Regions from separate parts of the Rubrobacter aplysinae genome, predicted to be linked through region 2. Evidence: riboswitches for the same ligand, from Rfam matches in the RefSeq annotation. Region 2 holds a riboswitch; the other holds the start of a gene.
What was found. Region 2 has a riboswitch for cyclic di-GMP ahead of ABD53_RS11820 (right-handed parallel beta-helix repeat-containing protein). Riboswitches for the same ligand answer to the same signal wherever they lie in the genome.
Positions count from the first base shown of each region.

Region 1: another riboswitch for cyclic di-GMP. It lies ahead of ABD53_RS09600 (S8 family peptidase); the one in region 2 lies ahead of ABD53_RS11820 (right-handed parallel beta-helix repeat-containing protein).

Region 1 covers NZ_LEKH01000008.1:50,857-66,752, reverse strand. The annotation lists gene ABD53_RS09650 (gamma-glutamyltransferase family protein) at 1-695, shown strand, start outside; gene ABD53_RS09645 (TrkH family potassium uptake protein) at 706-2,154, opposite strand; gene trkA (Trk system potassium transporter TrkA) at 2,164-3,501, opposite strand; gene sucD (succinate--CoA ligase subunit alpha) at 3,706-4,590, opposite strand; gene sucC (ADP-forming succinate--CoA ligase subunit beta) at 4,645-5,787, opposite strand; gene ABD53_RS09625 (DUF554 domain-containing protein) at 5,991-6,680, shown strand; gene ABD53_RS09620 (universal stress protein) at 6,815-7,252, shown strand; gene ABD53_RS09615 (hypothetical protein) at 7,346-7,555, shown strand; gene ABD53_RS16980 (hypothetical protein) at 7,599-7,829, shown strand; gene mce (methylmalonyl-CoA epimerase) at 7,892-8,317, shown strand; gene ABD53_RS09605 (acyl-CoA mutase large subunit family protein) at 8,319-9,953, shown strand; cyclic di-GMP riboswitch class I at 10,075-10,149, shown strand; gene ABD53_RS09600 (S8 family peptidase) at 10,191-12,128, shown strand; gene ABD53_RS09595 (Mrp/NBP35 family ATP-binding protein) at 12,247-13,470, shown strand; gene ABD53_RS09590 (malate dehydrogenase) at 13,627-14,604, opposite strand; gene ABD53_RS09585 (nitroreductase family protein) at 14,776-15,363, shown strand; gene ABD53_RS09580 (MBL fold metallo-hydrolase) at 15,608-15,896, opposite strand, start outside.
Region 2 covers NZ_LEKH01000012.1:24,776-40,671, forward strand. The annotation lists gene ABD53_RS11795 (phosphotransferase) at 1-942, shown strand, start outside; gene ABD53_RS11800 (glycosyltransferase family 4 protein) at 980-2,155, shown strand; gene ABD53_RS11805 (WecB/TagA/CpsF family glycosyltransferase) at 2,152-2,976, shown strand; gene gmd (GDP-mannose 4,6-dehydratase) at 2,969-4,027, shown strand; gene fcl (GDP-L-fucose synthase) at 4,042-4,986, shown strand; gene ABD53_RS11820 (right-handed parallel beta-helix repeat-containing protein) at 5,022-6,524, opposite strand; cyclic di-GMP riboswitch class I at 6,577-6,666, opposite strand; gene ABD53_RS11825 (right-handed parallel beta-helix repeat-containing protein) at 6,760-8,265, opposite strand; gene ABD53_RS11830 (calcium-binding protein) at 8,452-10,893, opposite strand; gene ABD53_RS11835 (glycosyltransferase family 2 protein) at 11,210-11,995, opposite strand; gene ABD53_RS11840 (O-antigen ligase family protein) at 12,036-13,556, opposite strand; gene ABD53_RS11845 (CpsD/CapB family tyrosine-protein kinase) at 13,649-14,380, opposite strand; gene ABD53_RS11850 (YveK family protein) at 14,377-15,108, opposite strand; gene ABD53_RS11855 (O-antigen ligase family protein) at 15,402-15,896, shown strand, end outside.

The sequences.
Region 1 (15,896 bases), on a different contig from region 2:
TCGTGGCCGGGGCCATGCGGCTCGCCCTCGCGGATCGGGCCACGGCGTACACCGACGGCGCGGAGAACCTCCGCGTCGCCGGGCGGCTGACCGGCGAGGAATACGCCGAGGCCCAGCGCCGAAAGATATCGGAGGGCTTCGGCTCGCCGCACACCACGCACCTCTCCTGCGTTGACGAGAGCGGCCTCGCCGTCTCCATAACCCAGAGCATGGGCTATGGCTCGGGGCTAGTGGTGCCCGGAACCGGCATCCCGATGGGCAACACGCTCGGAGAGCCGGAGCTGAACCCGCGCGGCTTCCACGCACTTTCGCCGGGCGAGAGGCTTATATCCAGCATGAGCCCGACCGTCGTTTCCTCGGAGGCGGGCGGCATCGTCGCCCTCGGCTCACCCGGCGCATCGCGTATCCCCACCGCCATACTCCAGACGCTGGTCGGAGTCCTGGATCACGATTTGCCGCTGGCCGAGGCTGTGCGGGCGCCACGCTTTCACGCCGAGGATCTGCCGGAGGGTAGCCTCCTCGCGTACGAGGCCGGCTCCCGCGCAGCCTCCGCGACCGCCGGGTACGACCGTATCCTGTCCTACGACGGCCCCGACATGTACTTCGGCGGCGTGAACGCCGTGCGGCTTACCCCCGAGGGCGAGATCGAGGCCGCCGCCGACCCCCGTCGCAGCGGCGGTACGGCTTTCGTCTGAGCCCGGAAATCTAGCGCCGCCAGAAGGCCGGGGTAAGCACGACGAGCAAGGTGAAGAGCTCCAGCCTGCCGAGCAGCATGAAGATGGTCAGCTCGACCTTCGCGACCGCCGGGAGCCCGACGTAGAACGCGGTGTCCCCGACGGGTCCGAGCGCCGTGCCGGTGATGTTCAGGCACGCGAAGACCGCCCCGAATGCCTGCCCGGACGTGGGCACGTAGGGTGAGATCAGGATCGTGCCGATCACCAGGGTCAGGGCGTACAGGAAGAAGAACCCGAGGAACGCCGTGCGTAGCCGCTCCGGGATCACCTGCTGGCCGAGGCGCAGCGGGGTAACGGCCCGGGGGTGGATGATGCGGAACACCTCCTGGGCGGCGTGCCGGGCCAGCAGGATTACGCGCACCACCTTGATCCCGCCGCTCGTCGAGCCGGCGCAGCCTCCTATGGCCATCAGGACCATCAGCACGCTCGCCGAGAGCGGGTCCCAGCTACCCCAGTCGGCGGTTGCGTACCCCGTGCCCGTTAGCAGGCTTGCGCTGTGGAAGACTGCGTCGAGCGCCGCCGCGCCGAAGGTGTCGCGCTCGTTGTTGGTCAGGAGCCCGGTGCCCACCACCACCGCGCCCACGACGAAGAACGTGAAGTAGGCGATTATCTCCCGGTTTCCCGCCACCCGCCGCAGCCGGCCCTGCGCGGCCAGAAAGTAGACCACGAAGCTCGAACCCGAGAGCAGCATGCCGCCCGTTATCGCGAGCTCGACGAGCACGGAGTCGAATGCTCCTATGCCCTCCGAGCGGGTGGAGTAGCCTCCCGTCGCGACGGTCGTGAGGGAATGATTCAGGGCGTCGAAGAGCCCCATACCCGCTACCCAGAGCGCGGCGACCCCGCCCGCGGTCAGGACCAGATATATGTAGGCCAGACCCTTTGCGGTGTCCCGAATCCGCGGGGTGATCCGCTCCCCGACCGGGTCCGGCATCTCCGCGGAGTAGAGTTGGCTCGACCCGAAGCCCACGAGCGGCCCGACCGCGACGAACAGCAAGACGATACCGATGCCGCCGGTCCACTGGGTGAGGCTCCGCCACAGGAGCAGCGCGGGCTCGACCTCCTCGATCTGAACGAGATTCGAGGCCCCGGTGGTCGTGAAGCCCGCCATGGCTTCGAAGTAGGCCTCGACCGGGCTCAGGGTCCCGGACAGGATGTAAGGCAGTGTCCCGACCATCGCCACCCCGAACCAGCTCAGGACCACGATCAGGAACACGTCCCGGATCGAGGTGTACATTGCCCGCGACCGGGGCCGGAGGACGGCGAAGGTGGCGATCCCTATCGTGACCGCCGCCAGGGCGGGGACCAGCAGGATCAGTACGGAGCCGCCCGTGAGCAGGGCGTAGAGGGCGGGCACCAGCATCACGGTCCCGCCGGACGCGACGACTATCCCCACGGCGCTGGCTATGAGGCGGGGATGCATGGGCTCCCCCTACGAAGGGGAAAAGAGCCTCTCTACCTCGTCCACCGCGGCTTCTACGGTAAAGACCACCACGTCGTCGCCCGGCATCAGCACGTCCTCGCCGCCCGGAATTATCACCTCGCCGTTGCGGAGAATCGCGCCCGCTATCACGCCTGGAGGGAAGCGGATCTGGGCGAGCTGCCGGCCCGCTACCCGGCACCTGTCCGGGACCCTGAGCTCGATCATCTCGGCCCCGGTCTCCAGCAGCGTTACCGCGACCACGTCGCCCTCGCGCACGAAGCGCAGAATAGCGCCCGCCGTCAGGAGCCTCGGGGCGATGGGCACGTCCACCCCGAGCGCCTCCGAGAGCGGCGAGAACTCGGCGCGGCTGTTTATGGAGACGGTGGTGCGCGCCCCGAGCTGGCGGGCGTACAGGCTCGCTAGCAGGTTCGCCCGGTCGTCGCCGGTCGCGGCCACGAAGGCGTCCGTCTGGTTCACGCCTTCCTGTAAGAGGAAGTCGCGCGAGACGCCCTCGTCGTGCAGTACCAGGCCCTTTCGCAAGCGGGTCGCGACGTACCGGGCGCGCTCGGCGTCCTTCTCTATGACCTTTACGGAGACGCCGTCGCTCTCCAGCGCCAGCGCCAGACGCAGCCCGATGCGGCCGCCACCGAAGATCATCACCTCGTCTATCTTGCGCGTGTTCTTCGTCACCGCCGCCACGACCTTGTGGATGTGACGCCGCTCGCTGATGAGGAAGATGTGATCCTCCTCCTGTAGCACGGTGTCGCCCTTCGGCACGATGGCGTCGCCCTTGCGCACGACGCCCACGATCAGGCTCCGCTGCGGAAACTTTACCTCCCGGATCGCCCGCCCCACGACCGGTGAGTCGCTCTTGATCGCGACCTCCGCCACCTCGATACTCCGCCCGGCGAAGGTCTCGACGTTGACCGAGCCCGGCACCCGGAGGGCCTCCCGGATCTCCTCGGCGGCGGCGCGTTCGGGGTGGATGACGAAGTCTATCCCCAGTATGTCCGTGGCGAACGGGTCCCTGGTATCGTAGTAGTCGTTGTTTCTTATCCGGGCGACGGTGCGCTCCACGCCCTGGGTCTTGGCGACCACGCAGGCGGTGATGTTCACCTCGTCTGAGTCGGTGACGGCTATGAGGAGATCCGCCCTGCTCGCGCCATTCTCCCGGAGTATCTTCGGGCTCGCGCCGTTGCCCTGGATCACCAGCGCGTCTAGCTGGTCCCCGACCCGCTCCACGAGGCTCTGGCTCTCCTCGATCATCGTGATCTGATGCCCCTCGCGGGAGAGCATGTGGGCCGTGCTGAACCCGACCTCTCCCGCCCCGACTATAAAGACGCGCACGGCGTACTATTCCCCGAAATACCCGAGAGAAGCGGCTGTATAGTCCACGAAGCTCACAAGGCCGATAGTATACGCCTCTCCCGGGCGATCAACGAGGAACAGTGAGCATCAACGAGGAACAGCGAAAAGCCGAAAGAGGGCGCGCCCGGTACACGCGCCCTCTTTCTATACAAAACCCGCCTCGCTCTAGATGAGCTTGGTGAGCTACGTGGCCGAGGAGACTCCGAGGGCGTCGGCGACCAGCTCCGCAACCTCGGAGGGATTCTCGGCGGCCTGGATGCCGGAGCGCCTCAGCGCCTCGCTCTTTGCCTCGGCGGTGGAGTCGCCGCCGGAGACTATCGCCCCGGCGTGGCCCATCGTCTTGCCCTCGGGGGCGGTGAAGCCCGCGATGTAGGCGACCACCGGGGTCTTCATCTCCGACTGGATGTACTCGGCGGCGAGCTGCTCGGCGTTGCCCCCGATCTCGCCGATCATGACCACGCACTCGGTCTGCGGGTCGGCCTCGAACTTCTCCAGAATCTCGACGAAGTTCGTCCCGATGATCGGGTCGCCGCCGATGCCGACCGCCGTGGACTGGCCAATGTCGCGTTGTGTCAGCTCATTGACCACCTGGTAGGTAAGCGTTCCGCTGCGGCTCACGACGCCGACGTTGCCCTGCTTGAAGATGTCCTGGGGCATGATGGAGACGTTTGACTGCTCCGGGGAGATCACACCCGGACAGTTTGGCCCGATAAGCGTGGCGTCCTTGCTCGCGATGTAGCCGGAGACGCGGAGCATATCCTGTACGGGCACGCCCTCGGTGATACAGCAGACCGTCTGTATCCCGGCGTCTAGCGCCTCGAAGATCGCATCCCCCGAGAAGGCGGGCGGCACGAAGATGACGCTGGCGTTGGCCCCGGTCTCGCGGGCGGCCTCGCTCACGGTGTTGAAGATCGGTACGCCCTGCGACTCCTGGCCGCCCTTGCCCGGCGTTACCCCGGCGACGACCTGGGTGCCGCCCTCGACCATACGGCCGGTGTGGAACGCGCCCTCCCGGCCGGTGATGCCCTGAACCACCAGGCGCGTGTTCTCGTCTACGAGTATCGGCAACTCTGCCTCCTCTGGCCTTCTCTGGCTTTATCTAGTTTCTGTTAACGCGTTCCGTTAACCGTGCGCCAGCTCGACGGCCCGCCGGGCCGCGTCGAGCATCGTCGTCTCGGTGTAGACGTTCTGCGGGGTGTTCTCCGCCAGGATGTCACGGCCCTCTTTGGCGTTCGTCCCGTCCAGGCGCACGACTATCGGCAGGTCCAGGTTCGACCGCTCAAGCGCCGTCAAGAGGCCGCGGGCGACCTCGTCGCCGCGGGTGATGCCGCCGAAGATGTTGAACAGGACGCTCTTGACCGCGGTGTTCGAGGTCACGATGTCGAGGGCCTCGGAGATCTTCTCCGCGTCCGCGCCGCCGCCGACGTCGCAGAAGTTCGCCGGCTCGCCGCCGGCCTGCGCCACCACGTCCAGAGTTGACATAACGAGCCCGGCCCCGTTGCCGAGGATACCGACGTCGCCTTCGAGCTTGACGTATTGCAGGCCGACCTCCTGGGCCCGCTGCTCGCCTGGATCGGCCGAGCGCGTGTCCTCCTCGGATACCAGGTCCTGATGCCGGAAGAGGCTGGAGTTGTCTATGGTCACCTTGGAGTCCAGGGTGAGCATCTCGCCAGACTTGGTGGTGACGAGCGGGTTGATCTCGACGAGGCTCGCGTCCGACTCCTGGAAGGCCCGGTACAGGTCGGAGATGACCTTGCTAACGCCCTTTGCGGTGTCGCCCGAGAGGCCGCTGGAGAAGACTACCTCCCGCTGCTCGTAGGGCACGAGGCCCACGAGCGGGTCCACGTGCTGGCGCACTATCGCCTCGGGGTTACGGTCGGCGACCTCCTCGATCTCCACGCCACCCTCGGTGGAGAACAGGATCAGGGGCTTCTTCTCGGAGCGGTCCACCATTATGGAGAGGTACATCTCGCTCTCGATGTCCGCGCCGCCCTCGACGAGCACCTTGTTTACGGTGTGGCCCTTGATGTCCATACCGAGAATCTGCTCTGCGGCCTTCTCGGCCTCCTCGGGGCTATCCACCACCTTTATACCGCCAGCCTTGCCCCGCCCGCCGACGAGTACCTGGGCCTTGACCGCGACGGTGCCGCCTATATTCTGTGCCGCCTCCTTCGCCTCGGCGGGCGTGGTTGCCACCATCCCGTCGAGCGTCTTCAGCCCGAAGCTCCTCAGGAGCTCTTTACCCTGATGTTCGTAGAGATCCAACTTACCAGCTCCCCGCGTATCTAGTCTTCTAACAGTCCCGACAGAGCCTCCAGAGGTCCAGAGGGACCGTCCATGCCGGTGGATGATTATACAGAGGTGCGGTACAGAGGTGTAGGCGGAGCTTGCGCCGTTATACTGCCCGCGATGCGTCGCTCCGAGTTACCCCACGGGCTACCCTATGTACTCTCCGGGCTCCAGTGGCCTTGACGGGGACCGTGCTGAACGTGGCGACCGTCCTCGTGTGCGGCGGACTCGGGACTCTGGCGGGTGCGCGCCTGCCGGAGGGTATGCGGCAAACCGCGCTGCACGCCATCGGCATCGTTACGCTGCTGGTCGGGGTCTCCAACTTTCTGGAGCACGATAACCCTCTAGTGCCGCTGGTTAGCGTGGTCGCCGGGCTCATCGTGGGCGAGGCTATCGGGATAGACCGGGGCCTCAAACGGTTCGGGGATTATCTGGAGCGGCGGCTGTCCGGGGGCGGAAGCCCGGTCAGCCGGGCGTTCGTGACCACGAGCCTGCTCTTCTGTGTCGGGCCGCTCACCGTGCTCGGTTCCATCGAGGCCGGGATAACGGGAGATTTCAGCCTGCTCGCCCTCAAGAGTACCCTCGACGGCATCGCGGCGCTCTCCTTTGCGGCGGTGCTCGGATGGGGGGTGTTGCTGTCGGCGGGCACGGTGCTCGTGGTGCAAGGCTCGATCACGCTCGGCGCCGGGCTGCTCGAAGGGGCGGTTACCGGGGCCATGATCTCGGCCACCACCGCCACCGGCGGCGTCCTCATCTTCGGCCTCGGGCTCGGGCTCCTGGAGCTGCGCGAGGTCCGGGTGGCCAACATGCTACCGGCCCTGTTGTTCGCCCCAGTTCTGGTAGCGGCGGCCCCGCTCTGGCCCTTTTAGAGGCTTTAGAATCCTCTGGAGGCTCTGCGTAAGCTCCTTATAAGCTCTTGTTAGTAATTTAGTAACATAGCGGGGCCGGTCTAGAGGCCGGAAAAGACCGGGCGGAGGGCGACGAGTCGAAGGGAGCCGCAAACGTGACGATATTCCCGGGCATGATACTGGTGGCGACGGACGGTAACCGCAGCTCGGAGTCCGCGGTCCTCGCCGCGGCGGAGTTGTCGGAGAAGACGGGGGCCGAGATACACCTGATCTACGTCGGAGAGGAGATAACCGAGACCTCCACTCCCAGGAGTCAGGGCTCCGACGCGGATGTCGGGAAGAAGGCCCAGGATCTTCTACAGGAGAAAAGCCAGACCATAGACTCTGCCGGGGGCAGCGTCGGGCGGTCCAGCGTGGTACCCGGCAAGAACCCGGCCCGGGAGATAGTAAAACTTACCCGGGATGAGGGCGTCGGAATGGTGGTGGTGGGGAGCAGGGGGCTCGGGCCTCTGCAGTACGCCCTTCGGGGCAGCGTCTCCACGTACGTCGTGCGCGAAGCCTTCTGCCCGGTGCTGGTGGTCCGTGGAGATTAGTCGCCCCGGGACTTGTAGAGGCCCGGCGGGCATGGTGTGTACCGTTAGCGGGCCGTTCGAAAGAGAGGAAGTAAGGCTTTGACAGAGGAACCTTTGACAGAGGAATCCCGGAACTGGCAGGGGACGCCGCTGGATATGGGGGAGAATCTGGACCCCCACGGAATACGAGAACTCTGCATAGAGTACGACACCGGGGACGAGGATATATTCAGGCCCCGGCTGCGCCGGGAGTTCGGCTCCTACGAGCTGCAGCAGGCCTCCGCCTACCTCGAAACCATAGTGTACCGGTTGAGCAGCGAGTAGACGCGGCCAGCAGAAGAGTAAGACGAGAAAAAGGGGGTAGCGGATGCACGGCATAGAGCGTAGCCGCAGGCTGACAGAGGGCGGTCCACCTCCCCAGGGAGCCGGGGTCAAACGCATAGTGTTGCGCTACTCGGACGGCCGCGAGTACGTCTTCCTGCCCGAAGGCGGCCGACGAGGGTTTAGCGGGGACGACGCGCTGCAGATGGCCGAGATCCTTGACATGGCCTCCGGCCGCTCCGAGTGGGCCGAGGTCACCGAGCAGAGCGGCTTCTAGCAACCGCGGGCCGAAGAAGAGGCCCTGAAAAGGCTCTGGAAAGTCTGGGGGTTTTGGGATTGTTGCAAAAGATTCACCATCTGGGTTACGCGGTCCGGAGCCTCGAAGACGCCGCGGACTTCTACCAGGAGCACTTCGGCGCAAAGGCAAGCGAGCCCGAAGAGGTCTCCGATCAGGGCATCCGTACCGTGATGTTCGGCGTCGGCGAGTCCCGGATAGAGCTCCTGGAGCCCACCGGCCCGGATACGCCGGTTGGCAAGTTCCTCGACAAGAACGGAGAAGGGTTCCACCACGTGGCTTTCGAGGTGGAAGACCTGTCTCGCGTGCTAGAGGATCTCACCCTTGAGGGAGTGGACCTCATAGACGAGGAGCCCCGGATAGGAGCCGGAGGGGTCCGTATGGCGTTTATCCACCCCAGAGGAGCCTTCGGCGTCCTGACCGAGCTCTGCGAGCATCCCGCGACCAACCCCCAAGAGGGAGAAGAATAACGTGGCCGATAGGAAGTCTGGTGGCGGTAAGACCGGTAGCGGCAAGGCCGGAGCGGAGGACAGGCGCTACAAGGAGTCCGGTGTCGAGGTGGATCCCCTCTACCGCCCGGAGCACGTCTCCGACCTCGACTACGACGAGCGTCTCGGAGATCCTGGCGAGTACCCCTACACCCGGGGTCCGTATCCCTCTATGTACCGGGGCCGACCCTGGACCATGCGCCAGTACGCCGGGTTCGGCTCGGCCAAAGAGACCAACGAGCGGTTCAAGTACCTCATAGAGCAGGGTCAGACCGGGCTTTCGGTGGCCTTCGATCTACCAACCCAGATGGGCCGGGACTCCGACCACTCCCTGACCGTCGGCGAGGTCGGCAAGGTCGGCGTCGCAATAGACTCACTGCTCGACATGCGCGACCTCCTCGACGGCATCCCCTTGAAAGACGTCTCTACCTCCATGACCATAAACGCCACCGCCTCCACGCTCCTGCTGCTCTACACCCTGGTGGCCGAGGAGCAGGGCGCCACTGCGGCCGACGTGTCGGGCACCACCCAGAACGACATCCTCAAGGAGTACCTGGCCCGCGGCACCTACATCTACCCGCCCGCGCCCTCGATGCGCCTCACCACGGACATGTTCGCCTACTGCGCCGCCGAGTCGCCGCGGTGGAACACGATCTCCATAAGCGGCTATCACATCCGTGAGGCGGGCTCGACGGCGGTGCAGGAGCTCGCCTTCACCCTCGCAAACGCCATAGCCTACGTCGAGGCCGCGGTGGAAGCCGGGCTTGCCGTGGATGAGTTCGCCCCGCGCCTGTCGTTCTTCTTCAACGCCCACAACGACCTCTTCCAGGAGGCCGCCAAGTACCGCGCCGCGAGGAGGATGTGGGCGAAGATAATGAAGGACCGCTTCGGGGCCGAAGATGAACGGAGCCTCAAGCTCCGCTTCCACACCCAGACCGCCGGCTCCTCGCTCACGGCACAGCAGGCCGAAAACAACATCGCCCGCACCACGGTACAGGCCCTCTCCGCCGTGCTTGGTGGAACCCAGAGCCTGCACACCAACGCCTTCGACGAGGCGCTCGCACTCCCCACCGAGCATAGCGCCCGGATCGCGCTGCGCACGCAGCAGATCCTGGCCAGCGAGGCCAGCCTGACCGACACCGCCGACCCCCTCGCCGGCTCTTACTACGTCGAGTCACTGACCGATGCCGTCGAGGAGGAGGCCTGGCGCTACATCGAGCAGATCGACGAGATGGGCGGCTCGGTCGAGGCGGTGGAGAACCGTTTCATGCAGCGCGAGATCGAGGAAGCAGCATTCCGCTACCAGCGTGAGGTCGAGCGGGAGGAGCGGATCATAGTCGGCGTCAACCGCTACACCGGCGGCGGCGAGGACGCCGAGGAGATGGACCTGCACACCGTTGACGAATCCATCCGCGAGCGCCAGGTACAGCGCCTGGCCGAGCTGCGCGAGACCCGGGATAATTCCGCCGTGGAGAAGGCGCTGTCTCGACTCAAAGCTGCTGCGGAGACCGGGGACGAGAATCTCCTGTACCCGATGAAAGAGGCCCTCTCCGAATTCGCAACGGTCGGGGAAGTGTCGGACACTCTGCGCGCGGTGTTCGGCGAGTACAGGCCCTAGCCCCGCCGCACCGTCATCGGGGGCTGTACAAGATTGGTAAGCCAGATTACTTACGCGGCGTCGTTCTAAAGCTATAAAGCTCTCTATCCGATAAGTTTCTCGTAATGAAAGCAATGTTAACGCTGCGAAAAGGCGATCCCGTCGCGAGGCGGGTGCGCAAAGCGACGGGCCTCACGCAGGCAGCCGGGCCATCGAACAGCGGAGGGGCATCTGGCTTCTTCGTTAGAAGGAGACAAGGTGCGGAATTTTTACGTAACGCTTTTAATGTCCTTGATGCTGGCCTCGGGGCTCCTGGTGGCCGTAGCCGGCGACAAGGCTCGGGCACAGCCCGAACCCCGGGAAGGGCCCGTCGCCAAAGCTCCCACGGAGCCGGGGTTTGCAAAGGACGAGATACTGGTGAAGCCCGAAGACGATGCCCCCGGCCGCCGGCTAGGGCAGGTCAACCGCGCAAACAACGCCGAGGTAGAAGAGCGCCTCCCAGAGGCTGATATAACCGTGGTGGAGCTTCCGCGAGATCTTCCCGTGCAGGCGGCGGTCAACGCCTACGAGAACGCCCCCGGGATAGAGTACGCGGAGCCCAACTTCAAGCTCTTTCCGAGCGCCACCGAGCCGGATGACCCGAGGTACGACGACCTCTACGGCCTCAACAACACCGGCCAGACCGGCGGTACTCAGGATTCAGATATAGATGCCCCCGAGGCGTGGGATGTCGGCACCGGGAGCCAGAGAACCGTAACCGCGGTAATAGATACCGGGACGGATATAGACCACCCGGACCTCCGGGGCAACGTCTGGGTCAACCAGGATGAGATCCCGGACAACGGCAAGGACGACGACAACAACGGCTACGTGGACGACCGCAACGGCTGGGACTTTTTCAACGACGACAAGACCGTGTACGACTCCGGGAGCGTGGACGACCACGGCACCCACGTCTCGGGGACCATTGCGGCCCAGGGAGACAACGGCCGGGGCGTAACCGGCGTCAACTGGGATGGCCACATCATGCCACTAAAGTTTATAGGCCCGCGGACCGGGTATACCTCCGACGCGATCAAGGCCATAGACTACGCGGTGGATAACGGCGCCAACATCAGCAACAACAGCTGGGGCGGCGGTGGCCGCTCCCGGGCACTGAAAGACGCGATCACCCGGGCCGGGAATCAGGGGCACCTGCTCGTCGCGGCGGCCGGAAACGGCGGCTCGGACGGCGTGGGAGACGACAACGACCAGGACCCCTTCTACCCAGCCTCCTACGATAACAACAACATAATATCCGTAGCCGCCACCGACAGCTCGGATCGTCTCGCAAGGTTCTCCAACTTCGGCTCGGACACGGTGGACCTCGGCGCTCCAGGAGTAGGAATACTCAGCACGGTGCCCGGAAACGGATACGGCTACAAGAGCGGTACCTCGATGGCGAGCCCCCACGTAGCCGGGGCTGCGGCCCTGCTCGAAAGCCAGAACCCCGGCGCGGGCGCCGCCGAGCTAAAGCGTAGAATCCTCCGAAACGCGGACAGGGCCTCCGACCTCAATGGCAAGACGGTTACGGGTGACCGGCTAAACGCCGCCCGCATGCTCGGCGGTACCGATCTGACGCTCCGCGCCGGGCGCAGGGTGCTGGAGTTCCCGGGTAAAGCGGGATTCGGCGGAAAGTTGACTTCCGGCGGAGAGCCGGTGGCAAACCGAAAGGTGGAGCTTCTGCAGCGTCCGTTCGGCGCAAAGGGCTTCCGGCGCGTCCGGGATGGTGAGGCCACCACCAACCCGAAAGGCAGATTCGTCATCAGAGGGGTAAGACCTCGCAAGCACACCTACTACCGGGCAAGGTTCTCTGGTGAGGGCCAGAGTCTTGAGCGCGCGGTCAGTGGTCCCGAGCGCGTGAACGTGCGGGTAAAGGTGACGATCCGGGCCAAGGAGTCAAACGTGAAGCTGGGACGACGTCGTGGTGTAGTGGGCCGCGTAATACCCAAACATGCCGGTAAGGTCCGGCTCGTCGTCCGGCGCAACGGCAGGCTTATAGACCGGCAGTGGGATAGGCTAGACAGCAGGTCCAAGTACCGCTTCGTGTACAAGCCGCCGAGACCGGGTAACTACGCCGTGTCCGTAGTCCGCTACAAGGACGGGGATCACTTCGGCAATAGGAGTGCGCCCAAGAGATTCCGGGTGGTCCGCTAGCCGCCTCTGAGCCGGCCGGGACTCGGAGGGGCGTATGGTAAGATCCTGCGTGCAAAGAGTGGGATTTTGACGCGCCATTCTCCGTCGTAGGGCGGGGCTCGGAGGAGGTTTTTAAACAGTGGTTGATTGGTTTCGCAGACGCGGCGGTAACAAGGAGACTGGGGGTGAGAATGCCGGCGCGGAGCCCGCGGCCGGGTTCGACGCTTCCTCCGAGACCGCCGACAACCTCGTAGACCGCACGCCCGAGCCGGAGGAGCCTGTAGACGGGTTCTCGGAGGCTGGTGTCCGGGAGGCTCTGCGCGACGTGCGGGACCCCGAGATCGGGCGTGACCTCATCTCGCTGAACATGATCCGCAACGTCGAGATAGAGGGCTCCTCCGTAACCGTCGGCGTCGCGCTGACCACCGCCGGGTGCCCGATGAAGCACCGCATCACCACCGACGTCGAGGACCGTCTAAAGGAGATACACGGCGTCGAGAAGGTAGAGGTGGACTTCGGTGTGATGACCGACGAGGACCGCCAGAACCTCCTCACCTCGCTGCATGGCGGCCCGTCGGAACTCGCTCCCGCCTTCAAGGATGAGTCGGGGACCAGGATCATCGCCGTGGTCTCCGGTAAGGGCGGGGTCGGCAAGTCTACTGTCGCCGTGAACCTGGCCGCCGCGCTGGACCGCGCCGGTCACTCGGTGGAGGTGCTGGACGCCGACGTCCACGGCTCCTCGGTGCCGGTGATGCTCGGCTCCACCGAGAAGCCGAACGTGGTTGAGGGTGTGATCTTCCCGATAGAGTCCGAGTCGGGGCTGAAGTTCATCTCCATGGGCAACTTCGTCGAGGAGGGGCAGGCCATAATCTGGCGCGCCCCGATAGTGAACAAGGCCCTAACCCAGCTCATGCGCGACGTGTACTGGGACGAGCCGGACTTCATCATCGTGGACATGCCGCCCGGTACCGGCGACGTGGCGCTCACGGTGGCGCAGATGATCCCGAAGGCAGAGGCGCTCGTGGTCACCACGCCACAGGCGGACGCCGCCCGCGTCGCGGTCAAGGCGGGTAAGATGGCCGTGCAGGCTCATCTGAAGCTCGCCGGGGTGGTGGAGAACATGAGCTACGCCGAGTGCCCGGACTGCGGCAAGGAGATGAAGATCTTCGGCGGCAACGGCGGCGAGCAGGTCGCCGAAGAGCTCGGCGCGCACCTGATGAGCCGAATTCCCATACTGCCGGACGACTCCGGTGAGCCGGGCAACGCCCTCTATCCCGAGGACTCGGCCCCGACCCGCTCCTTCGACGAGGTCGCAGCCGGAATCGCACAGACAAAGTCCCGCAAGAGGATCAAGGTGGTTTAGAACGTTTTAGGGCGGTCAGTTTTCAGCGGTTAGCCGCTAGCTAGAAGCCCGGGAGCCTCCGTCGTTCACGATGGAGGCTCCCGGGCTTCTACAGGTTTTTCCGAGTGCTGATAGCCGAGCCGCTGATAGCCGCGTTTCGTCGGAGGTAAAACGCGGCTATCCGATCAGCCCGAGCTCCTTGACGGCGTCGCGCTCTTCCTTTAGCTCGTTTACGGTGATGTCGATCTTGGAGCGGGCGAAGTCGTTGATCTCCAGGCCCTCGACGACCTCATATCCGCCGCCGCTGTGCAGCCTGACCGGGAACGAGGAGATGAGCCCCTCCTCTATTCCGTACTGTCCCTCGGAGCGTACGGCCATCGAGTGGAGCCCTTCCGCGCCCAGCGCCCAGTCGTGTACGTGATCTATGGCCGCGTTCGCCGCCGAAGCCGCCGAGGACGCGCCGCGGGCCTCGATAACGGCGGCTCCACGCTTGCCGACTCGGGGCATGTACTCGTTCTCGTACCAGTCCAGATCTACCTGGTCCGCGGCCCGTTCGCCGTTTACCTTTGCATTGAAGAGGTCGGGGAACATCGTCGGAGAGTGGTTGCCCCAAACGACGAGGTCCTCGACGTCCTCCACACTAACGGAGAGCTTGCGGGCCAGCATGGAGACGGCGCGGTTCTCGTCCAGGCGCGTCATGGAGGTGAAGCGGTCGTGCGGCACGTCCGGAGCGTTGCTCATCGCTATGAGGGCGTTGGTATTGGCCGGGTTGCCGACCACGAGGATGCGCACGTCGTCGTCGGCGTGGGAGTTGATCGCCTCGCCCTGGGGCTTGAAGATCGCGCCGTTCGCCTCCAGCAGGTCTGCGCGCTCCATACCCTGCTTGCGCGGCTGCGCCCCGATCAGCATCCCCACGTCACAGCCGTCGAACGCCTCGTTTGCGTCCGAGGTGATGTCTATAGACTCGAGCAGCGGGAACGCGGAGTCCTCGAGCTCCATCGCCGTGCCCTCGGCGGCCTGCAGCGCCGGCTCTATCTCCAGCAGCTTGAGCTTGATCTTCTCGTTCTGTCCCAGCAACTGGCCCGAAGCTATCCTGAACAGGGCCGCGTACCCTATGGCGCCCGCGGCTCCGGTAAGAGTGATGGTCTTCGACATTGGCGAACTCCTTGTAAGATTGCTCTGCGCTACCCTGTGCTGCTCTGTGCTGCTCTGTTTTTCTCTGACTCTGTGGCCAATCATAGTGGAATACACGGCTCTATGCCGTCTTCCGTTACTTTCTGTTACCCCTTTGCGCAGTAAAATATTCGTGGCCGGTACGAGGCGATCATGGAGGTATGGTTGGAGGTTAGCGAGGCTATAGAGACCCGCCGGAGTGTGGGGCGGGTTACCCAGGATGCAGTGTCGGATGAGACTGTGGAGAGGATACTGCAGAGCGCCGTCCACGCCCCGAACCACAAGCTCACCGAGCCCTGGGAGTTCCACGTCTTTTCCGGCAAGGGCCGGGGGGAGCTGGCGAAGGCTCGCGCGGAGCTTGCCCGCATCCAGGCCGGGGAGGAGGGCGACGACGAGGAGATGGTGCCGGGCCGCGTGAGCCGCGAGCGCAAGAAAGCGTTCCGGGCTCCGGTGGTGATAGCGGTGATCTCGAAGGCCGGGCGTGGCGAGGTCGAGACGCTGGAGAACTACGCCGCCTGCTGCTGCGCCGTGCAGAACATGCAGCTGGCCGCCCACGGGATGGGGATAGCCTCGATCTGGCGCACCGGACCCGTGGCCTACCATCCCTACATGCGGGAGTTCTTCGGGCTTGACAAGGGCGATCACGTCGTGGCCTACCTCTACCTCGGACATCCGGACCTGGATCTCAGGCCGCGCCGCCGGGAGTCCGTTTTCCAGAAGACCACCTGGCACGGAGCCTAGCCGCCCGGCGTAGCTCTGTGTGGTTTCTATGTGGCTTCCGTACGGCCTTTGCACAGCCTTTTCGGGGAGGCGCGATGGTATGATCACCGGGATCCTGGAGTTCTCTCTAAAAGAGAGGTTATAGAGCTATGAGATGGCTGCTACGTCGGGCGCTTATCTTCTTGGTCCCGATTATCTGGCGCAAGGTCCGCCAGCGGATGAAAAGGCGCTAGAGAGTCTCGGCCAGAAACCGTACGAGGCTGTACTAGCCTTCGTACGGTGTACCTTCGAAGCCCTGGTCCGTGCGGCTCAGGCTTACCAGAGAGTCGTTGGGCTCGTGGTAGAGGATTACCGGGGCCTCCAGGTCCACGGCCTCTGTGAGCACCTCTATCCGGTTGCGGCGCGCGGCCTCGGGGTCGGTATCCACGCCGCTTATGGTATCCGGGTTGAGGAAGATCTTGCTCGGGGCCAGGTCCCCGGTGAAGAGCGCCGTCTCCCCGGCGCGTCCCGTACCGATCCAGGAGATCTGATGTCCCGCCGCGTGACCGGGCCTG
Region 2 (15,896 bases):
GGTTTCCGGGGGCAGCGGGTATCGCTTGCCGAAGAGCCGTTAGAGAAACTCGAGCACGAGCTCGCCGGCATTCTCGGTGCTGAGGTGGACCTCGGATTCTATGTCGGCTCGCCCGGGGCGTACCGCAAGAGTACCGCGCTGGTACTCGATGCCACGGGCCGTACGCTGGCCTTTGCCCGAATAGCTACCAACCCCCGCACTCGGGCGAAGCTCGAGGCCGAACGCCACAATCTGCTCTGGCTCTCCGGCTCCCCGGAGCTTCACGGCCGGGTTCCAAGGGTGCTCGGCCACTTCCACTGCGACGCCAGTGAAGTACTCGTCATCTCCGGTGGGCCGCCGTGGCCCGGCCCCGACTCCATTACGGGCCCTCACCTGGACTTCTGTCAGGTTCTCTTTGAGTGCTCAGTCCCCGATGAACCCGGCAGAGTATTTTCGGAGAGTCCGGCGTATACGCGCCTCTTTAGTACCTTGGAGCGCATAGAGTCTGGGCTACCGGAGGAGACCTCCAGCCTGCTGTACAGGGCGGCGGATCGCCTGGGGCACGGCCTAGGGGAGATCCGGGTCCCGCTCTCCGTGGCCCACGGCGACTTCGCCCCTTGGAACACCCGGATAGGGACGCGAGGGCTTTTCGTCTTCGATTGGGACTATACCGCAGAGCGCGCCACACCCTTGCATGATCTGTTCTACTTCCATTCCATACAGTCCGCCTTGCTCGGCCGGAGGGAGCATCTGCCGGGCCGGGACGAGATCGAAAGCCTGCTACGGAGGATATGGCCCGAGGGGCGACGCCATCTCCCATGGCTATATCTGGCCTACCTGCTGGACGTTAGCCTCCTCTACGGCGAGGCGAGGGTTATAGAGCCGGACGCGGGCGAAGACAGGGTATGGCGCTGGTTCCTCGATCGAATACAGAGCTTTCTCGACGATGGCTCGCCTCTTTAGCAAACCCCGTGGAAAAGATTGCATTATCCTGTAAACCATGAAGGTGCTTACGGTCCACAACGAGTATCAGCAAGCGGGGGGCGAGGATCTGGTCTTCGAGGAGGAGGCGGATCTGCTAGAGGCCCGCGGTCACCAAGTGATGCGGTACCGCACGACCAATGACCGGGTGGAGGAGCTTGGCTATGCCGCCCTGACCAAAGAGACGCTCTGGAGCTCCGCATCCTACAGGGAACTGCGGGATGTCATGCGTACAGAGCGCCCGGGCGTGGTGCACCTGCATAACACCTTTCCCCTGATCTCACCCTCGGCCTACTATGCGGCCGCCTCCGAGGGCGTGCCGGTCGTGCAGACCCTCCACAACTACCGGCTGCTGTGTCCAAACGGGCTCTTTTATCGTGACGGTGCTCCCTGCGAGGATTGTCTTGGCAAGGTCGTTCCTTGGCCCGGAGTTCTGCACGCTTGCTACCGGAATAGCCGCGCGGCCACCGGCCTCGTCGCGGCGATGCTCTCCGCCCATCGGGCCCTTGGAACCTACTCGAGCAAGGTGGACGCCTACGTAGCCCTCACAGAATTCTCCCGGCAAAAGATGGTGCAGGGCGGGCTCCCCCCGGAGAGGCTACACGTCAAGCCGAACTTCGTTTACTCGGACCCCGGGCCAGGGAACGGGGAGGGGGGCTACGCGCTCTTCGTCGGCCGGCTCTCAAAGGATAAGGGAATTAGGACCCTGTTAGCGGCCTGGCAGAGGCTGGACAAGGGTGTACCGCTCAAGATCGTCGGCGACGGGCCACTCGCTGACCTCGTGGCTCGGGCTGCGGAAACCAATCCTCGCGTCGAGTGGCTCGGGCGAAAAACGATGCAAGAGGTGAATGCTCTCATGCGGGGGGCTCTCACCCTCGTCTTCCCATCAGAGCTTTACGAAACTTTCGGGCGGGTCGCGGCGGAATCTTTCGCCGCCGGTACCCCGGTAGTCGCGGCTAATCATGGCGCGGTCGCCGAACTCGTCGAGCACGGGCGCACCGGGCTCCGCTTCCGGCCCAGAGACGCAGCGGACCTTGCTTCTCAGGTGGAACGCTTGCTAGGAGAGCCCGAAGGCCGGGCCAGGATGCGCCGCGCGGCCCGTGCCGAGTTCGAAGAGAAGTACACCGCCGAGGAGAACTACCGACGTCTTATCGGGATCTACGAGTCGGCCGCCGGGGCGGGGGTGCGTGCTTGAACTCCGGCGGCGCGTCGCCCGGTGGCGCGAGTCTCACATCCAGAGCGGTGGTCGGGATGCGGGTGGACGCGACATCCTACGATGATGCCTCGGAGCGGATAGTCCGGTGGGCCTCGGAGCGCCGCTCGGCCTACGTATGCGTCGCCAACGTCCACATGGCGATGGAGGCCGCCGAATCGCCAGAGTTTCTGCGGGTGGTGGGCGGGGCAGACCTCGTGACCCCCGATGGCAGGCCGCTGGTGTGGGCCTTGCGGCTGCTCGGGGTGAAATGCGCTTCTCAGGTGCGCGGTACGGATCTTGTGGCGGAGGTGTCCGCCCGCGCCGCTCAGGAAGGCCTCCCAGTCGGGCTCTACGGCAGCAAGCCAGAGGTGCTCGGAGAGCTAGGGGAGGAGTTGCGGCGACGCTTTCCGGGCCTCGAGGTGGCATGCGGCATCTCGCCACCTTTCCGCGAGATAACCACCGAGGAGGATGAGGAGTTTACCCGTCAGGTAGCGGAGTCTGGGGCGCGCATTCTGTTCGTCGGGCTCGGATGTCCCAAGCAGGAGCGGTGGATGGCGGCACATCAGGGGCGTATACCGGCGGCTATGATCGGGGTCGGGGCCGCGTTCGAGTTCTACACCGGGCGTATCCCGCAGGCCCCGCGCTGGATGCAGTCTGCCGGGCTCGAATGGGCGTACAGGCTGTACCGGGAGCCCAGGAGGCTCTGGAGGCGCTACGCTCGACACAACCCGAGGTTCGTGGCGCTGCTCGCGCTACAGTTGGTCAGGGAATACGGAAGATTCGGGAAAAAGAGAGACGAGAAAGAAGGGTCGCGTGGCTGACGAGAACAAGAAGGCTCTGATCACCGGCATCACCGGCCAGGACGGCTCGTATCTGACAGAGTTGCTCTTGAGCAAGGGCTACGAGGTACACGGCATAATCCGCCGCGCCTCAGTCTTCAACACCGACCGCATAGATCACCTCTACCGCGACCCCCACGACCCCGAAGCCCGCATGCGGCTCCACTACGGAGACTTTACCGACGCCAGTGGTCTCCGCCGGGTTCTCCAAGAGGTGATGCCCGACGAGGTGTACAACCTCGGGGCCCAGTCGCACGTCAAGATCTCCTTCGAGCAGCCCGAGTACACCGGCAACGTCGACGCCCTCGGCACGCTGCGCTTCCTCGAAGCCCTCCGGGACGTCCAGAACGAGAGCGGCAAGAAGATAAAGTTCTACCAGGCCGGGACCTCGGAGATGTTCGGGGCCGCGCCGCCGCCACAATCCGACTCTACCCCCTTCTATCCCCGCAGCCCCTACGCCGTGGCCAAGGTTTACGCACACTGGATGACGGTAAATTACCGTGAGGCCTACGACCTGTTCGCCGCCAACGGAATCCTCTTCAATCACGAGTCCGAGCGCCGGGGAGAGACGTTCGTGACGCGCAAGATCACCCGCGCCGCCACCCGCATAAAGCTCCGGCTCCAGGACAAGCTGTACCTCGGCAACCTCGACGCCAGCCGCGACTGGGGCCACGCCGAAGACTACGTCGAGGCGATGTGGCGCATACTCCAGCAGGACTCCCCGGAAGACTTCGTCATCGCAACCGGAGAGTCCTACACCGTGCGCGAGTTCGTCGAGCGAGTGTTCGGCTACCTGGAGCTAGACTGGGAGGCCCACGTCGAGATAGACCCCGGCTACTTCCGTCCAACCGAGGTCGAGGCGCTCGAAGGCGACGCCACCAAAGCTCGCGAGACACTCGGCTGGGAGCCCAGGGTACGCATAGATGAACTCGTCCGCCGCATGGTCGACTTCGACTTCGAGCTAGCCCGCCAGGAGAAGACGCTCAAAGAGGCTGGACACGCCTTCGTCCCGAGAGGAGTAGCGAGCCAGTGAGCCCCGCAGACCAGATGGACAGAGACAGCAGGATCTACGTCGCCGGACACCGGGGCCTGGTCGGCGCCGCTATCCTCCGCAGGCTACAAGGCGAAGGCTATGAAAATCTGATCACGCGCACCAGCGCCGAGCTTGACCTTACCGATGCCAGAGCCGTAGAGGACTTCTTTGCCTCCGAGAAACCGGAGTACGTCTTCTTGGCGGCGGCGAAGGTCGGCGGCATCATGGCCAATGATACCTACCCGGCGGACTTTATCCGGGACAATCTGACGATACAGCTAAACGTCATAGACGCCGCATACCGTCACGATGCAGAGAAGCTCCTGTTCCTGGGAAGCTCCTGCATCTACCCTAGGCTCGCGCCGCAGCCCATGAAAGAGGAGCATCTACTGACCGGCGAGCTAGAGCCTACCAACGAGCCATACGCCATTGCGAAGATCGCGGGCATAAAGCTTTGCCAGTCCTACAATCGCCAGTACGGAAGCAATTATATAAGCGTCATGCCCACGAACCTCTACGGCCCCGGAGACAACTTCGACCTACGAAACAGCCATGTCCTGCCCGCGCTGATCCGTAAGTTCCACGAGGCTAAAGAGCGCGGCGCGGAGAGCGTGGAGGTGTGGGGCAGCGGAACCCCACGCCGGGAGTTTTTGCACGTTGACGATCTGGCCGACGCCTGCGTATATCTTATGCGGATCTACTCCGGCGACGAGCCCGTGAACGTCGGTGTCGGTCAAGATATAAGCATCGGGGAGCTCGCGGGTCTCGTGCGCGGCGTTGTTGGATTCGAGGGCGGACTCGCCTACGATACCTCTAAACCCGACGGCACTCCGCGCAAGCTACTCGACGTTAGCCGCCTGGAGAGTCTCGGCTGGCGGGCGAAGACTCCCCTGCGCAACGGCATCGAGCAAACCTACGAGTGGTTCCTGAGAACCTCGTCTGTAAAGAGCGGGGGCTAGAGTCCATAATTCCCCCGGCTCTACTACGATGTGCTCTACATTTTGTGGTTCTTTAGCACCGCCCTTTTTGCGCTGTTGGTGAGGTAGTACGATCCAGAATCTGGTCCACTACGCTTGTATTTGGCGAGCTTCTGGTATCCGTCCGACCATTTGTAGCGGACGCCGTCTCCCTCTGAGCCCCTCCTACCGGGGTACCAGTAACGGTTGCGGTACCCGCCATTATTCGCTGACTTTCTATAGATATTGCCGCCTCTCACGGCTTTAAACCATGCAGCGGCCTTGCCGTCTCTCTGGATGACGGTATTTCTATTTAGCCTGACGTTGTTCACGTGATCGTAAGAACCGCGATCTGCGTTAACCACCACGATGCCATTACGATTGCGCGCGAGCACGTTGCCGATAGCTCTTACATTATATGAAGCTGAAAGGCCGATGCCCGATCCAGCGTTTGGATCCCCCCCGTACCTGAGACCATTATTGTAGACTTTGTTGCCCCTGATAAGAACATTCTTGGTGATCTCAACCCGTATACCCTGCCGGGCGTGGTGATGGACCCGATTACCAACGATCCTCACCCGTTGCCTGCCTTCCTGGATGACGTCCGTCCAAATGCCGAAGTGGCCGTTGTGGTGTACGTTGTTGCGCACGATACGGGCGTACCGGGCCTGACTTATCTTCATCGCTCCCGCTTCCCAACCTGGGTCGAAACCTTTGATGCTGTTGTAGACTATCCTGTTATTGGCTAGGATTACACTCGCCTCGTTCGAGGCGAAGCCCAACTGACCACCGTGGTGTATACGGTTCCCCGCGGCGACCATCCCGGGCCCTTTTGAGAGCGCGAGATTGACGGTGTGAGCGTAGGAGAGGTTGTTGTTGCGAACCTGCCAGTAGTTCTTGCGATCGTTCTTTATTCCCGCCCCTGTCGAGTGACGCATGGTGAAGCCCTTTATGGTCACACGGGGAGCTCCACCGAAAATCCACCTGTTGCGCAACGTGACCTCCACGGTCTTGTTACGCGGGTTATTAGCGAGTAGTATGCGCCGCTGCCCATCGAGGGCAAACTCGCCTGCCTCCGGCCTGTCGTTGGTGAGATCTAGCTTTCTACCGTAGATGTAGACCTGCTCGGGCTTGCGGCAGCTGTTCGTGCCCGACTTGCAGCGCCAGCGACTCTCGACGCGCTGCCTAGGGTAGCTCTTTTCCGAGCGCCAGAGCCCGCTACTCGTCCTACGCCATCTCTTCCACAGCTCGCTGCCGCGGATCTCGGTTCCGCGACCCCCCCTGAGAGTAATGGGTTTGTTGATGGTAACCTTCTCGCGAAAGATGCATCTGTCCGGGGTATTTACTACGTCTCCTGGAGATGCGGCGTTGACCTTTTTCTGCAAAGAAACCTTGCAATCCGGCTTGAGAGCCTCCGCCCGATCAGGGTAAGCCAACGCCAGTACAACGGCCGCAATTACGCCGATAGCGCATGATAGTACAAGGCGCGGAGAAGCCCTCTTCAGGCTTCTCGGATAAGCGGGTATCGAACTATTGAACATGCGTCCCCTCCAGACTGTCTGGGTGGCAGGGACGCAAACGCGTAAGAAATCTCGCGGCAACCAGGCTACCTCGTCTCTGTTAGAGCTTCGAGGTCCTTAGGCTTTGCGTCCCCGCCTCACGGCGAGTTTGCCTTTATCGCTCTTATAGAATCAATTATCGGTAGGGCGTAGGGGAAACTTTAGCTGAAATCTGTTGATTCAGAAAAATAACCGAGCTCGGCTCGTAAGAGCTTTTTTACCGTTCCCGAGTAATACTATTCTCTTTCAGCACGGCGTCTTTCTCTTTATCCGAGAGTTGGCTACCATTATATTCGGCGGGGGTTTCTTCGTAGCCGGAAAGCCTCTCATAGTAGCGTTCCCACTTGTAGCGGCTCTCGCCGCTGGGCGGGTCCGGGTAGTAGTAGCGATTATCCTGACCTCCGTTGCCCGAGGCTATGTTGAAAATGTCGCCGCTGGGGTACGCTTTCATCCAGGCCACTGCCAGACCCTTCTCCTGTATCACGTCGTTTGAGGATAGGACCACGTTGGTTACCGTGTGGAAGCCTTTCTCCCGGTTCGCGTTGACCACCACGATACCGCTGTTGTTGTATGCGAGCGTATTGTCCGAGACCTGTGAATCGTAGGTGCCGGAAAGGGTGATGCCTGCGCCGCTCGGATCGTCCGGCGGGTAACCCATGCCGTTGTCGTAGACGACATTGCCGGTAACCTCAGCGTTCTTTGAGATCTCCACCCGGATACCCTGTCTCGGGTTGCCGTGAACCCGGTTGCCACGGATCATTATCTTTTGTGGGCCGGTCGTAGCCACGTCGGTCCAGATACCGATGTCCTTGTTCCCGAAGACTTCGTTTTTCTCTATGAGCACGTCCGTTGCGGCGCTGATCTTCATTCCCCCGGCTTCCCAGCCGGTTTTGAAGGAGGCAGTGTTGTTATGGTGGATTCGATTGTCGCGGATTTTTATCTGTGCTTTGTATGATGAAAGGCCCATCTGTCCAGCGTGATGCAAGTTGTTGTTCTCGATGACCATTCCTGGTCCTTGTGAGAGAGTTACGTTCGTTGTGTGGGCGTAAGAGAGGTCGTTGCCTATAACGCGCCAGTTGGCCTGGAGGTTGTTCTTGATCCCTGTTCCGGCGCTGTGGCGCATGCTAAAGCCTCGGATGGTTACGTTTTCCGAACGTCCCTCTATCCACTTGTCGCGGACGCTAACCTCCACGGTCTTTCCCGCCGGATTCTCGCCGAGCAGCACCCTGCGATCCCCATCGAGGGTAAATTCTCCCTCCCCGGGTCCGAGCCGGACCTGCTCCAGCGGCTCGCCATCGAGATATACCTGCTCCGGCTGCTTGCACCGTTGGCCGGTGCCTTCCTCGCACCGCCAACGGCCCTCGACCCGCAGCTCGGGATAGGTCTTCTCCGAGCGCCACACGCCGCCGTCAGGCTGCCAGCCCTTCCAGACGTCGGAGCCCCGGATCTCCGCTCCTTCTTCGGCGACCAGCGTTATTGGTTTGTCTACTACTACCGTTTCCCGATATACCCGGTCTCCGGGCACTCTCACCGTATCCCCGGGCTCTGCCTGATCTATGAGCTGTTTTATTTGTGCTTTGGCGACGGAGCTCTCAGGGCCATCGGCGGAATCTTCTGCTCCTATCAGACTCTCGCCCGAGACATCCCCCCATAACCCAAGAACCGTAGCTACGAGGACGAATGTCAGGAGAAGACCCGCTGGAATCAATATCTTCTTAGGCATCTCTTCACACCCTAATCTACTTCGACGCTCATTTGTGAGCCCCTGGTTCGAGAGCAGCTCGTGGGAAACCTGTACATCGAGCTGCTGCAGAGCCTAAGAGGGATATCTGGCTCAGACTCCGATGTAACAGAACCGTACGCAAGGACGGCCGGAGCATCCACTCCGGCCGTCCTTGCGAGTGGGATGTTACTGTCGTTCGTCGTTGTTACCGGGTCCTCCGTTAAGCAGGTCGTTGCCCGACCCGCCTACCAGCAGGTCGTCCCCGTCTCCGCCATAGAGCTCGTCATTACCTCCGTTACCGTAAAGCTTGTCGTTTCCAGGACCGCCATAGAGTTTGTCTGCTCCGGCTCTGCCCTGGAGCTCGTCGTTGCCGCCGCGACCATAGATGGTGTCATTTCCGGTGTAGCCACAGATCACGTCGTCACCTGCAGTGCCCTCGATCGTGTCGTCTCCGCTAGTGCCTATTATCGTACAACCGGCTCCGTTGGAGACGCCATTACCGGAGAGACCGACCTCTACTGCGGGGTTGCTTCCGCTATGGTTCACCACGAGCGTCGCTTCTTTTGCTCCGACCGACTCCGGGCGGAACTCAACCTGCACGGTGGCCTGCTCGCCGGGGGCGATGGTGCCATCACCAGGCAGCGTAGCCTTGAAGTCTCCCTTGTCCGCACCCTGGATTGCAATGTCCCCCACGGTTATCGCCGAGTTTCCGGTGTTCTTTAGGGCGAACTCGTCTGTCTTAGAGTTAAACCCAAGGCCCTTATTACCAAAGTCCAGGGCTTGAGAGTCGGCGACGAGGTTCGCGTCGAGGCTTTTGATGTCTATGTAGTTGATCTTGGTGTTCTGGCCGCCGACGGGGTCCACGGTCAGGCGCTGATCCGTGACCTCGACCGTTCTGGTGGCGTTAAAGAACCTCTCGTTGTCCGTGGGGGTGGCGCCGTCTATGGTAGCTTCGCCCTCGACGTTTAGCTGGTAGACAGCGTCCGTGAAGCCTGCGTCTCCGGCGCTTACCGTAACCCTGTACTCGCCGTTTGGCACCAGTATCTCCCAGGCGCCTTCGTCGCTCTTTTGCATGTGCATCAGGGTGTCGAGGCGCTGGTCGGGGCTAGTGTCCCGGTCGCGGCCGTCGCCTATCAGCGAGATCCGGTTATCTGTCCCGGGCTCAACCCAGCCGTAGTAGAGTCCCTGTCCCTGGTTCTCACCGTCCCGAGAGCCGAACTTCTCGCCGAAGTCCTTGACGTAGCCCTCGGGGACCGGGGCCTCCCCGGTCTGGAAGTTGACCTTGACCTCGCCTACGGGCTCGGGGGCCGGAATCGGCTCGGGAGGCTGGTTGACCGTAAACCTGGCGAGGCTCCTCTGCTCGACGCCGGAGACCGAGTAGAACCTGCCACCCACCCAAGCGTAGTTTCCAGGGGTCTGTATGGTGTGAACCGTGTGCCCGTTCCACTGATCCTGGTTGAAAAGTTCCATCTTCGGGATCCAGTCACAGTACGGCTGACCGTTCTGCGGATTCAAGGAGATCAGGCCCCTAACAGCCTCACCGCAGTTGGTCTGCGTAAGCCTGACGGTACCGAAGTGTCCGCCGGCGAACAGCCTGGAGCCATCCTGAGAGAAAGCGAGGGCGTACGGGTCTCCTACGGTATTGAAGGACCAGTCCTGCGCGGCCTGGTTACCACTGTCGAGCCGGAAGGACTTGACGTAGTTGGAGCCTCTGTCTCCAAAACCCCCGTACAGGCGGTTGGAGGTAGCCAGGAGGACCCAGCCGGTCTGGGGCTCATCTCCCCGCAGCAAATTCTTCGGGACGTACCAGGGGCTCAACTCTCCGCTGGCAGAGTCAAAGCGCGCCACTACTTTGCGCTCGCTGAAATTCTCGTCGGTAGAACCTATAACGTTGTCGAAGCTTCCGGTTACGAAGATCGTTTGCGCATCAACGGCAGGCTCCAGAGCCCGTACGACTCCCCTGGTCCTAGGCTTCCACTGCGGATTGAGATCTCGGCTGGGGAGGTCGAAGGCGGCGAGGTTACTCCTCAGGCTGCCGTCTATCCTCTGGAACTGACCTCCGGCGTAGAGCTTGCCGTTGCTGACCTCAAGAGCCCGGACGATAACGGTAATGTCGAGGTTCCCATCATCAACCACTGGTGCGAAAGAGGTCAACGAGCCATTTATCGCGTTTAGCTCTGCCAAGTTCTGCCTTGGCTGACCATTGACTGATGAGAAGTTGCCGCCAACGAAAACGCTATTGCCCTCTACTGCGAGAGAGTAGACATGTGCCTCACCACCGCTGGCCTGCGGGTTCCAGCTCTGGATGGCGGCGCCGCTCTGTACATCTATGGCGGCGAGTCCGTTAGCGGCGAAGCTCTGCCCCCCTGTTCCTGGAGCTTGCTGCCAAACCTTGTTGAAATTGCCCCCGATGTAGAGGGTTTGTCCGTCCTCGGAGAGAGCAGAAGTTTCGACCCGCCCACCGGTTACGTGCCAGGTTCCCTCGTCCGGCGTCTCTTCGAGGGCTAGAGCAGTGGAAGGAAAACCGAGGTACAACGCGATTGCGGCGATCAGAGCGGCGAACGTTATTATGAGACGCCCTACTCTGAATACTCCCCCTGAAACCGAAATACGCAAAACGGTTTCCATGTCCGCTCCCCTCTCCTCTATAGTCTGGCGAAGTCGTACTGTAAGACGGTAAGCGACTCGCTATGTTTCTTAACTTTTAGTCACCAACATTGGTGTAACTTATATAGAGGAGCGTATGAAAATGGAAGTGGAATTACACACGACTACACTTTATTAACATCAAAGTATATGAAAATGCTAGCACCATGTCGCACCATAAGACTAGCGCTGTGACTAGACTCCTCGAATTACGCGCACAAAGCATCTAACGATGTACTCGAGAAACATCGTGCATGGTTTAGGAGGTCTAGCTGTTTCAGAACGACCAGTTCTCCCGTTACCAGTAGGCTCTCCGACGTAGCTTGAGCGCCACCCTCATACCTTTGGCGAGAACCTTTTTGGTCCGCTGGCTCCAGGGCGGCTCGTTAGGCAGGTAGCGGGCTCGGATGGCGGCGTCTTCCTCATCGCTCCGGTCCCGTAGACGCTGATTCTTCTGCTCCGGGTAGAACCGAATCCGCGACCAGCGCCTCGGTACGTGGTGCAGTCCGGTGTGCTCGGCGAAGCGCGCCCAGAGGTCGGCGTCCATCGCCAGGTTGAAACTCGGGTCCAGGCCGCCGACCTTCTCGTACAGCTCGCGGCGCCAGAAGGTAGAGGGCTGCGAGAGGTAATTGTAGTCGTACATCCAGATAAAGCGGTTGAAAGGTATCTCTTTCTTGGGTTGGATCGGGTTGTCTTCGCCGTCTATCCACAGGCTGTCACCGTAGGCGACCTGCCAGTCGGGATTACGGGTAAAGGTCTTTGCGACCTCCTGAAGGGTGTGGGGCTCAAGCAGGTCGTCCGAGCAGAGCCAGCCCTGGATGTCTCCGGTTGACTTCTCGAAGCCCTTTGCAAGAGCGTCGGTCTGGCCCTCGTCGGGCTGACTCTGCCAGTACGCCAGGTGATCCGAGTATCGCTCTATTATCTCTGCGCTCCCGTCGTCGGAGCCACCGTCCATGATGATGTACTCCAGGTTTGGATAGCCCTGATCCAGAACGCTCAAAATAGTCTTCTCGATGTACTCGGCCTGGTTGAAGGAAGGGGTGACTATGGATATTTTAGGCCACCGCGCCGCGTAGTTTTGCAAAGGTTTACCCTCCATACTGCCCTCTAACAGCTGAACGCGATTATCTCACAGCCGGATGCCGGGAGGCAGGCTCCCGACTCGGGTCCTCTGGAGTTTCTGGACCGGCCTCTTCGTCACCAGGCTCCGCAGGCGGACTCGCGGCCGAGCGACTCGCCATAAGCCCGAGTAGAGCGAAGACGATGATGAACGGGATCTCCATGTAGTTCTGCATGAGGCTAGTGGAGACGTTCAAGAAGAGGTAGAAGACCATAAAGAGCAGCAACATCCAACCTAGCGGCTCTCCCCGGCGGCCCCTGTTAGTGGCTAGGAGCATCACGTAGATCCAGAATGCCATAAAGAGGAGGAACCCGATTACTCCGGTGGAGAGGAACTCTTCGAGAAAGCCGTTGTGGGCGGAGACCACCGGGAAGCCCGCCGCTCCTTCCATGATTTGCAGATTTACCGGGTTCCAGAAGGCCGCGAAGCCGTGGCCCAGAAACGGACGCTCCAGGAACTCGGGGATGAGCGCCGCCCAGAGGTCCGTTCTGCCGGTCAGGGTCAGGGTCTGCTCCACGTCTCCGCGGGCCAGAAACGGGATCAAAAGATCCAGCGCCCCGCGTGAGTAGGAGATGTACGTCGCGAAGGCTACTAGTAGCAGCAGCCCGGCCTGGAAGGCCCGTTCGTGGGCCCGCGCCCGGTAGAGCAGATAGACGAGGCCGAAGGCGAGCATCGCCCACAGCATGGGACCCCGGGTCTTGAGGATCAGTATGGGCGCGACGAGGAAGAGGATCCAGAGCCAGTCCCGAGGCCGCCACCTCGTGAGCCCCATAACGGCGCCCATCACGAGCACGAGCACGGCGGAGAGCACCGGCCGGGAAATGTACTTGGTGAAGTCTCCAGCGACGATCAGACGCTGGCTCGGATCGAGCGGGTTGTACGTCCCCAGATGCAAAGGTAGGGGCAGTATGATCACGAGAGCCGAGAGCATGCCCGCCAGAAAGATGTGCTTGAGCAGTAGTCTGGCTCCATCCGGCCTCGCACCGTAGAATCCGGCCCCGAAGCCCAGGCTACCGAGAGAGACCAGGGCAAAGGCCACGAGACCCCGGGTGCTAAGAGGCTCGTAGGTGGTCCAGAAGAGCGTGGAGTATCCCCAGCCCAGATATACCACCCACAGCCCCAGAGCCCAGCGGAAGGCCCCCTCGAACTTCATCATCGCCGCCGGTAGGAACAGCATCCCGAGCATGCCGAAGGAGGCTACCATCACCTGGTTCTGCAGCGAACCGGAGGCGGCTGACTGGACCGCCTGGTCCCCGACCTCCCGTTCGGCGACCTCCAGCATTGGTATGACCATGATCACCCAGAACAAGAGTAGGTATGCTCCGACCAGCCTTCCGACCCAGACGTGGCTGGCGAACCCTTGTAGCGCACCGCCGGTAAGCCCAACGGTCCAATCCCCCTCCGTCTTCATCCTGCTGTCGCGCACCATGAGCCACAAGCCGAGCGCGAAGACCGTGCCGGTGACCAGGAGGGCGAGCAGCGGCGCGTACACGAACCCGGCGCCGCCTGCCACGGCGAGTATCATGACCAGCGCCCACACTCTCGCCGAAAGATGGCCGGGCGCGTTACCGGAGATACGCACGCTCTACCGGGGATACGCCGGGGTCGGGAGACATCTCACTTGTAAGCCTGCTTGCCGTAGTATCCGGCGGTGGAGCCGCCGACGTTGCTCATAACGGTGCCGAACACCTTCGCCCCGACGGCCTCCAGGCTGCGCCTGCTCTGGCGTAGGGCCGCCTTGCGGGTCTTCTGAGCGTCGAGCACTAGCAGTACGCCGTCGCCCTGACTGGCGAGGATTGAGGGGTCGGAGACCAGCCCGACCGGGGGAGCGTCGAGCAGCACGTAGTCGAACTCCCGGCGTATTGCAGAGAGAAACTCCGAGAACCGTTTGGAGCCCAGAAGCTCCGTCGGGTTCGGCGGTATAGGGCCGGAGGTTATTACCCGCAGGTTCTCGACCGGCTCCCGCCAGACGCCGGCGGGCTCCCGGCCGCCGGCGACCACGTCTACCAGGCCCCGCATGTTGCGCAGGCCGAAGATCTGGTGTAGAGAGGGCCGCCTAAGGTCGCAGTCCAGGATCAGGGTGCTCCTCTCTGCCTGCGCGAGCACGACCCCGAGGTTCGCGCAGACCGTGCTCTTGCCCTCCTGGGGATTGGCGCTGGTTAGCACTATCACCTCTGGGGGCTCGTCCACGAGGGCGTAGATCAGGTTCGTACGCAGGGTTCGGTACGCCTCGGCGGCGACGCCTTCCGGGTCGAGGAAGGTCACGAGACCGTCGGATACGCCGCTGCCGGAGGTCTGTTGCTGTTGGTCCTGGGGATCTTCCTGGGGGCGTTGGAAGTCTTCACTCATGAGCCGGACCTCTTAGATACCTTGGACGTCTTCCTGCCGGACGAGGCGCCGAATTCGGGGATAATGCCGAAGGTGGGCACGCCGGAGATTTCCTCTACCTCCTCCGCGGAGCGCCAGCTGTCGTCCATGAACTCCAGCAATATAGCGAGTCCCACCCCGAACATCAGCCCGAGACCCAGGGCGAGCAGTCCATTCAGTATAGGGGTCGGGCTCGCCGGGGAGGTTGGCTGCACCGCAGGCTCCCAGACCTCCGCGGTTATGACACCGCCGCTCACCTCGGAAACTTGGTTGGATGAAACTTGGCCGATGGAGTTCGCCACCTGCTCGGCCCGGGCGGGGTCCGTGTCCGTGTAAACGACCTCTATGAACTGGGTGTCCGGCACGGCCTCTACGCTGGTGTTTTCCAGTAGGGCCTGCGGCTCCACCTGGAGCCCGAGGTTGTCTACCACGGAAGCGGCTATAGGACGGCTCGAAACCGCCTCCACGACCGTCTGCACCAGGCTCTGTACGCCGGCCACGTCGCTCCCCAGGCTCGTGGAGTCTTGCGAAGGGCTCTGGCTGACCAGTATCGTCGTGGTGGCCTCGTACCGCGGCGTCTGCGTGAGGCTCACGCCCGCCGCCGCCGCGGCGAAGAGCAGCGCAGCCAGCACTATTATCCACAGCCTTCTCCAGAGTATACGGAGAAAGTCTGTCAGGGAGACGGCATATCCCGGTTCGTTGCCTTTCAAAGGCTCACCAATCCGAACACTACTTTCCAGGAGAATTGTATTCCACACTCCTCCACATTCTACGCTTCCTCTATTGTGCGGGATCATTCTTACTCTAACTTCTGACTCTAATCAGCCACGCTACCGCATTTCTGTGCTTCTACGCGGCCGGAGACGATATACTTGTCGCACATTAAAGTATTCGGGAGAAGATGAAGGCCCTCTCCAGACTGCGAACCACTTTCAAAACTCTTACAAACAACCGCCTGGCACCGTCCCTGGCACTCGTAGCGGTCGTCCTGATGGTGACTTGGATGGGAGACTTGGGCGGCGGGTACTATGTAGGAGAGTGGGGGGCGGTGGCCTTGATCCTGGCTCTACTACTGCTGCTCCTCTGTGTAACGGGTCTGCTGCGGGAGGCGGGCTCTCCCTGGAGTGTGGCCGCGCTAGGCCTGTTGACCGCTTACACGGCATGGACCTTTGCCTCCATGCTCTGGTCGCCAAACGGGGGCGCGGCCTGGCTCGGCGCGGGGCAGGCGCTACTCTACCTCCTCTCATTCTTGGTCGCGGCGGCCTTGATCCGACTCGGAGCCTCAAGACGCTGGGCCCTGGCCTCTTCGGTTGCGGGGCCGGGGATAGTGGCGGCGCTGACCTTCTCAAGCCTACCCTCACAGGTTGGGATGCTCTTCAAGGATAATAGGCTCGTCGGGACCGTCGGCTATTACAACGGTGAAGCGGCTTTTCTGCTCGTCCCTTTCTGGGTCGCCGTGTATCTGGCGGGGTCTCGGTCCATAAACCCGGTGCTGCGC